2 regions of the Sphingomonas molluscorum genome follow, and region 1 is predicted to be linked to the other one. Evidence: predicted binding sites of a transcription regulator. Region 1 holds the regulator's gene; the other holds the start of a gene.

Region 1 (4,013 bases):
GACCATCCGGTCCTGCGTCGCAGCCCTGCTGGTGCTGGCGGCGCTGGCGATGGGGCGGGAGGCGATCACCTTGCGGCTGGTCGCGACCGGGGCCTTTCTGGTGCTGTTGCTGCTTCCGGAGTCGCTCGCCGGTCCCAGCTTCCAACTGAGCTTCGCCGCCGTCACCGCGATCGTCGCGCTCCACGAACACCCGCGAGTCCGCCGGTGGTTCCAGGCGCGCGACGAGAGCCTGCCGCGACGGCTACTGCGCGGGCTCGGCTCGCTGCTGCTGACCGGCATCGCGGTGGAGGCGGTGCTGATGCCGATCGGCCTGTTCCACTTCCACAAGGCCGGGCTTTACGGGGCGCTCGCCAACATCGTCGCGATTCCGCTCACCACCTTTGTCGTCATGCCGGCGGAGGCGCTGGCACTGCTGCTCGATCTCCTCGGCCTCGGCGCGCCGGCCTGGTGGGTGGTCGAGCGCGCCCTGTCGCTGCTGCTCTGGATCGCCCGCACGGTCGCAGCCGCCCCGGGCTCCGTCGCGGCGCTGCCGTCGATGCCGGGCGGAGCGTTCGGGCTGATGGTCGCAGGCGGGCTGTGGCTGGCGCTATGGCGCACGCGCACCCGGCTGCTGGGGCTGGCACCGTTTGCGGCCGGGGCACTGTGGGCGCTCGAGACGCCCGCGCCGGACCTGCTCGTCACCAGCGACGGCCGGCACCTCGCCATCCGCACGCCCGAGGGAGGCATGGCGATCCTCCGCGACCGAGCAGGCGACTACGTGCGGGGCACCTTGGGGGAGGGGGGCGGTGTAGAAGGCGAACTGCCCCCGCTCGCCGAGCAGCCTAACGCCCGCTGCACCGCCGACGTCTGCGTCGTCGATGTTGCCGCCCCCGACCGCCTCTGGCGCGTCGTCGCAACGCGCAGCGGCTACCTGCTTCCGGTGCGCGAACTGATCGCCGCATGCCGCGACGCCGACATCGTCGTCAGCGAACGCCGCCTCCCGCGCGGCTGCACGCCCCGCTGGCTTAGGCTCGACCGACCGGTGCTCGCCCAAACGGGCGGAGTCGCCATCCGCTTCGATCCACCCGAGGCGCGCCGCGTCCGCGCCCCTGGGGATCAGCACCCGTGGATCACCCCGTCGACAACGGCGCCCGTGGCAGACCGCTGGCCGCGGCGCAGAAGGAGCGGCTGGCACCGCCCGCATTCCTGACGCCGCACCGCGCCAGCTATCCACCTCCGCCCTCGTCATTCTGACAAAGGCCGGGGTTGCTAGCCTCTCCCACGGCACCTGCCACGCATGCTCCTGCGGAGGCAGAAGCCCAGGTTGGGGTGCTGCACGTCGTTGTCCTGCTTGGAACCGAGCCGCCGCCTACGCAGGGACTCGGCGTATCCGACCTCTGCTCCGATGGCGAGGGTCCCGCCTCCGCCGGGCAGGATGATGTGCGCCGGGCGACCTCCCTCGCGGAGCGAACTCCCACGAGCCGCACGCTATGCCCCTTTGGAGAGCCATCACCCTGCGCCCACACGCGCAATGAAGAGCGACATGAGCCGGGTCGCGGCGCGTCAATGGCCGCAACCCGGCTATAGGAGGATCCCAGCGTCCGCCTCAGTAGCGGCGCAGCAGTCCTGCAAGCTTCCCCTGCACCCGCACCTGATCCGGGCGATAGCGCTGCGGATCATAGCTGCGGTTCGCCGGGTCGAGGCGAATCATCGCGCCCTCGCGGCGGAAATACTTCAGTGTCGCCTCGTTCTCATCGATCAGCGCGACCACGATCTCGCCGTCGCGCGCCGCATCGGTGCGGCGGACCAACGCATAGTCGCCGTCGAGAATGCCGGCCTCGACCATCGAGTCGCCCGCGACCTCCAGCGCATAATGCTCGCCCGAGCCCAGCAGCGCGGCCGGCACCGGCAGCATCTGCTGGCCTTCCATCGCCTCGATCGGGACGCCGGCAGCGATGCGGCCGTGCAGCGGGATCTCGATGACGTCGTTGGCGGGAGCGGGCGGCGCGACCGGCGCGCTTCGGGCGGGCGCCGTCTTGACCGGCGCCTTCTTGGCCGTTTCCGGCCGGTCCGGCATCCGCAGCACTTCAAGCGCGCGGGCGCGGTTCGGCAGGCGACGGATGAACTGGCGTTCCTCCAGCGCGCTGATCAGGCGATGCACGCCCGACTTCGACTTGAGGTCGAGCGCTTCCTTCATCTCCTCGAACGAGGGGGACACGCCGGTTTCCTTCAACCGGTCGTCGATGAAGCAGATCAGCTCGTGCTGCTTGCGCGTGAGCATGCGGTCCTCCGTCGGAACAGATATGGAACCTTTAGGAAACGGAGCCGCCCCCTGTCAACCGATATCCAGGATTTCCACCGAGTCGCCTGCGTTTGCCGCGGCAGCATGGGGAGGACGCACGATCAGGCAGTCGGCTCGGGCGAGCGTGCGCAGCATGGAACTGTCCTGCGCGGGGGCGGGAAAAGCCACCCCGTCGCGCAGCTCCGCGCGCAGGTGATCGGCCCTCCGGTCGTTCGCGGCCAGCGGCGCGCCGAGCGGCACCACCCGCCGCCGCGGCAGCGGATCGGCCGCGCCCGCGAGCGTGCGCACCAGCGGCAGCAGGAACAGCGTTGCTGTCACGAATGCGGACACCGGGTTGCCCGGCAACCCCAGCACGACGGCGTCGCCGAGCCTGCCCGCCATCATCGGCTTTCCCGGCCGCATCGCGATGCGCCAGAAGTCGATCCGCGCGCCTGCCGCCTCCAGCGCCGGCCGCACCAGATCATGGTCGCCGACCGAGGCGCCCCCCGTCGTCACCAGCACATCGGCATCCACCCCGGCGAAGGCGGCGGTGAGTGCGGAGAGGTCGTCCGGCAGGATTCCCAGGTCGATCCGTTCGACGGGCAGCCGCCCGAGCAGGCCCGCCAGCAGCACGCCGTTGGACTCCGGAAGCCCGGCGTCGGGGGGGGAACCCGGCGCCACGAGTTCGTCCCCCGTGGCCGCGATCGCCACCCGCACCCGGCGCCGGACGGGAACCATGCCGTGCCCGCCCACCGCCAGCAGCGCTGCCGCAGCCGGCGTGATCGCCGCACCGGCCGACAGCAGCCGCTCGCCCGCGGTGAAATCCAGCCCGGCCGCACGCACGCTGCTGCCGCGCCGCGGCGGCCCTTCGCCCGCCAGCATCAGACGGCTGCTCTCGCGCGCTGCCTCTTCCTGCACCAGTACCGTGTCGGCGCCCTCGGGCAATGCGGCCCCCGTGAAGATGCGCGCCGCCTGGCCTGCTCCTACCAGGCCGCCGAACGGACGCCCGGCCCCGGATTCCCCGATGACCTCCCACGGTCCCGGCAGGTCGGCGAAGCGGATCGCATAGCCGTCCATCGACGACAGTGCGCGTTCGGGCTGGGTGCGCAGCGCCGGCAGATCGTCGGCTGCCCAGCGGCCGATGGCGTCGCGGATCGGCACCGTCTCGACGGCGACCGGCGCGGCCAGGCCCAATACCCGCGCCTGCGCCTCGTCGAGCGGCAGCAGGCTCACGCCTGCCAGTCTCCGGACTTGCCGCCCGACTTGGCGAGCAGGCGAACGCCGTCGATCACCATGCCGCGGTCGAGCGCCTTGGCCATGTCATAGACGGTGAGCAGCGCGACCGATACGGCGGTCAGCGCCTCCATCTCCACGCCGGTCTTGCCGTCCGTCGCGCAGGTCGCGGTCGCAACGATGCCGTCCGCGTCGATCGTCAGGTCCAGCACCACGCGGGTGAGCGGCAGGGGATGGCACAGCGGTACCAGGTCGCTGGTGCGCTTGGCCGCCATGATCCCGGCGACCCGCGCCACCGCAAGCACGTCGCCCTTCTTCACCAGCCCGTCGCGGATCGCCGCCAGCGCTTCGGCCGACATGGTGATGCGGCCGGTGGCGGTCGCCTGCCGCGCCGTCACCGCCTTGTCGCCCACATCCACCATGCGGGCATGGCCCTCGGCGTCGAGGTGGGTGAGGCCGGTCATCGGGTCAGGGCGCGGGTCGCCGCCTCGACATCGTCCTGCCGCATCAGCGCCTCGCC
Region 2 (4,013 bases), on a different contig from region 1:
TCGTCGGTGTCGAGGATGCGCGCCGCTGCCGTCATCAGCGGGCTGCCGGTCGCGCGCGCATAGCGGTGCACGGTCGCCACCGCCTTGTCGCCGAGGCCCCGCTTGGGCACGTTGACGATGCGCTCGAACGCCAGGTCGTCGGCGGGCTGATTGACGACGCGCAGGTAGGCGATGGCGTCGCGGATCTCCATCCGCTCGTAGAAGCGCTGGCCGCCGACGATGCGATAGGGAAGGCCGATGGCGATGAACCGGTCCTCGAACTCGCGGGTCTGGTGCTGCGCGCGCACCAGGATCGCCATCTCGTCATAGGACTTGCCCGCGCGGCGGCACGCCTCCATCTCCTCGCCGACGCGCCGCGCCTCCTCGGGGCCATCCCAGACGCCGATCACGCGCACCTTCTCGCCCGCGTCGAGCTCGGTCCACAGCTGCTTGCCCAGCCGGCCGCTGTTGTTGGCGATCACGCCGCCGGCCGCACCCAGGATGTGCGGGGTGGAGCGGTAGTTCTGCTCCAGCCGGATCACCTTGGCGCCGGGGAAGTCGCGCTCGAAGCGCAGGATGTTCTCCACCTGCGCGCCGCGCCAGGAATAGATCGACTGGTCGTCGTCGCCCACGCAGCAGATATTCTTCCGCTCCTGCGCCAGCAGCCGCAGCCACAGATACTGGACCGAGTTGGTGTCCTGATACTCGTCCACCATGATGTAGCGGAAGCGCTGCTGATAGTGTTCCAGCACATCGCGATGGGTGCGCAGGATGGTCAGCACGTGCAGCAGCAGGTCGCCGAAGTCGCAGGCGTTCACCGCCTTGAGGCGATCCTGATACTGCTGGTACAGCTCGCCGCCGCGACCGTTGGCGAAGCGCTCGCTCTCGCCCGCGTCCACGTCGGCGGGCGTCATCCCCTTGTTCTTCCAGCTGTCGATCACGCCGGCGAGCTGGCGGGCAGGGAAGCGCTTCTCGTCCAGGTTGGCCGCCACGATCAGCTGCTTCATCAACCGCAGCTGGTCGTCGGTATCGAGGATGGTGAAGTTCGACTGCAGCCCCACCAGCTCAGCATGGCGGCGCAGCATCTTCGCGCCAATCGCATGGAAGGTGCCGAGCCACGGCATGCCCTCCACCGCGTCGCCGACCAGCCGCCCGACGCGCTCGCGCATCTCGCGCGCGGCCTTGTTGGTGAAGGTGACCGACAGGATTTCCGACGGCCACGCCTTGCGCGTGTACAGCAGGTGCGCCAGCCGCGCCGTCAGCGCCGCGGTCTTGCCCGTGCCTGCGCCCGCCAGCACCAGCACCGGGCCCTCGCTCGTCAGCACGGCTTCGCGCTGCGGTTCGTTGAGGCCACGCAGGTACGGCGGGTCCTGGGGCGAGGGGGTCGTCTGCGGCACGTTCATGCGCGAACAGCTAGGGAACGAAGCCCGCCGGGGCAAGGCTTGAACCGTGCCGTAAACGTCGCGTCCCCGGCCGCCTGCGAATGGTGCGACAGACGCCCCGGCAGCTGCCGTATCCCTGCGCAGGCAGGAATCCAGGGCCAAGCAGATCAACGACCCGTGGCGCCCGAACCCCTGGGCTCCTGCCGTCGCAGGAGCACCACAGGGGAAGATACCAGATGGCTTTCTTCGCTTCTGATGACTGAGAAAGCGCAAGGATGCTGCTCCAGCGCCAGCTTCTTCGGCAACAAAGATGCGTGCGCAGGTTGACCTCCCGCAACTCCACCGCCAACCAGCCCGCATGACCGCCCACCGTTCCGCCGCCGCGCCAATCCCGGCCGCCGTTCTGCCCACAGCCGGCGGCCCCTCCAGCCGCCGCATCCTGCTCGCCAGCCTCGTCGGCACCTCGGTCGAGTTCTACGACTTCTACATCTACGCCACTGCCGCGGCGCTGGTGTTCCCGACCTTGTTCTTCCCGGCCGAGTCGGAATCGGCGCGGCTGATGCTGAGCTACGCCAGCCTCGGCCTCGCGTTCCTCGCCCGCCCGCTCGGCGCGGCACTGTTCGGCCACTTCGGCGACCGTATGGGCCGCAAGTCGACGCTGGTCGCCTCGCTGATGCTGATGGGCGGCTCGACGCTCGCGATCGCGTTTTTGCCTACCTACGGCCAGGTCGGCCTGCTCGCCCCGTTCCTGCTGTGCCTTCTGCGCTTCGCCCAGGGGCTCGGCCTTGGCGGCGAGTGGGGCGGAGCGGCGCTGCTTGCGGTGGAGAATGCGCCCAAGGGCTGGGCCGGCCGCTTCGGATCGGTGCCGCAGCTCGGCGCGCCGGTCGGCTTCCTCGCCGCCAATGGCCTGTTCCTGCTGCTCGGGCTCGGCCTGGACGAAGCCGCGTTCCGCAGCTGGGGCTGGCGCCTGCCGTTCCTCGCCAGCGCATTGCTGGTTGGCCTCGGCCTGTGGGTTCGCCTCAAGCTCACCGAGACCGCCGAGTTCCGCGCCGCCCTGGAGCACGAAACCCCCGCGTCGGTGCCGCTCGCCGAACTCTTCCGCAGCCATCTTCGCGGCACGCTCGCCGGCACGTTTGGCGCGGTGGCCTGCTTCGCGCTCTACTACATCGCCACCGCCTTCGCGCTTGGCCACGGCACCACGCGTCTCGGCTTCTCGCGCGACACCTTCCTGTCGATGCAGCTGTTCGCGATCCTGTTCATGGCCGCCGGCATCGCGCTCGCCGGCTGGTGGGCGGATCGCAGCACCACCGGCCGGGTGCTCGCCTTCGGCTGCGGGGGCGTGATCGTCGCCGGCCTGCTGATGCAGCCGCTGATGGGCGGCGGCACGATCGCCGCCGTCACTGCGTGGCTGGCGATCGCGCTGTTCGCGATGGGCTTCGTCTACGGGCCGCTCGGCGCCTGGCTGCCGGGCCTGTTCCCGCCGCGCGTGCGCTACACCGGCGCGTCGATGGCGTTCAACGTCGGCGGCGTGATCGGCGGCGCGGTGACGCCGATGGCGGCCGAGGCATTCGCCCAGGCGGGCGGGCTCACCCCGGTGGGGCTCTACCTCGCCGTCGCCGGGCTGTTCAGTCTTGCAGGTCTGTGGCTGGTTCCGCGCGGCGGAGCAAAGTGAGCTTCGCCTTGCCATAGACGCGCTCGGCATCGATCACGAAGCCGGGCGCATCGGCGTCCTCCGTGCGGCCGGTCTCGACGCTCACCCAGGTCGCCGGCCCGATCCAGCCGAGCCGCGCGAGCTTGTCGGCGGCCACCCAGCCGGCGCCGCTCGCATAGGGCGGATCCATCAGGATCAGGTCGAGCGGCGTGGCGGTCGGCCCCAGCGCCAGCACGGATTGCGCCCGCACCTGCGCGCCCTTGGCGCCGAGCTTCTCGACATTGGCGCGCAGTGCATCGAGCGCATGGCGGTCCTGCTCCACGAACAGGCACGACGCCGCGCCGCGCGACAACGCCTCTAGCCCCAGCGCGCCCGATCCTGCGAACAGGTCGGCGACCGCCAGCCCCTCAAAGCTGCCGACGCGGCTCGCCAGCATGGAGAACAGCGCCTCGCGCGTGCGATCCGCGGTCGGGCGGGTCGCTTCACCCTTGGGTGCGGCGATCGGACGCCCACGCCACTGGCCGGAAATGATGCGCATCAGCCGCGACCCTTGGGAGGACCGCCGGGCCGTCCACCCCGCGGCGGACGGGCGGGACCATCCCCCCGCGGCGGACGCGGTGCATCACCGCGCGGCGAGCGTGTAGCGTCACCACGCGGCGAACGCGGTCCCTCTCCGCGAGGAGCGCGCGGGCCATCGCCCCGCGGCGCACCCGCGCCATAGCCAGAGCGCGGCCCGTCGCCACGCGGCGGCCGCGCCCCCTCGGGGCGGGCCGTGCGTGGACCTTCGCCGCGGGGGCCGCGAGGGGCATCACCGCGGGGTGCGGCAGCGCCATAGTCCCCGGACCTCGGCTTCCCGAATGCACTGCGCGGTCCATCCGCGCGCTGCGGACGCTCGCCCCGCTGGGGACGCTCCGTCCGCTCGGGGCGTTCGCCACGCGGCGGACGCCGATCGTCGCGCGCCGGGCGTTCGCCACCAAAGGCTGCGGACAGCGTACGGCGGG

The links. The regulator LexA, encoded in region 1, represses DNA repair genes until DNA is damaged. The targets are predictions, from matches to a motif close to GTTCCNCNCTTGTTCT.
Region 2: ABDZ92_RS15470 (ATP-dependent helicase) is a predicted target of LexA. The motif match lies at 1,386-1,401, and genes of this name have one in related genera.

The regions. Positions count from the first base shown of each region.
Region 1 is NZ_BAAAEL010000008.1:67,634-71,646, reverse strand. Features, by position in the region: gene ABDZ92_RS09665 (ComEC/Rec2 family competence protein) at 1-1,189, shown strand, start outside; gene lexA (transcriptional repressor LexA) at 1,586-2,260, opposite strand; gene ABDZ92_RS09655 (molybdopterin molybdotransferase MoeA) at 2,315-3,493, opposite strand; gene moaC (cyclic pyranopterin monophosphate synthase MoaC) at 3,490-3,957, opposite strand; gene trpC (indole-3-glycerol phosphate synthase TrpC) at 3,954-4,013, opposite strand, start outside.
Region 2 is NZ_BAAAEL010000015.1:263,759-267,771, forward strand. Features, by position in the region: gene ABDZ92_RS15470 (ATP-dependent helicase) at 1-1,382, opposite strand, end outside; gene ABDZ92_RS15475 (MFS transporter) at 1,720-3,033, shown strand; gene rsmD (16S rRNA (guanine(966)-N(2))-methyltransferase RsmD) at 2,987-3,550, opposite strand; gene ABDZ92_RS15485 (pseudouridine synthase) at 3,550-4,013, opposite strand, start outside.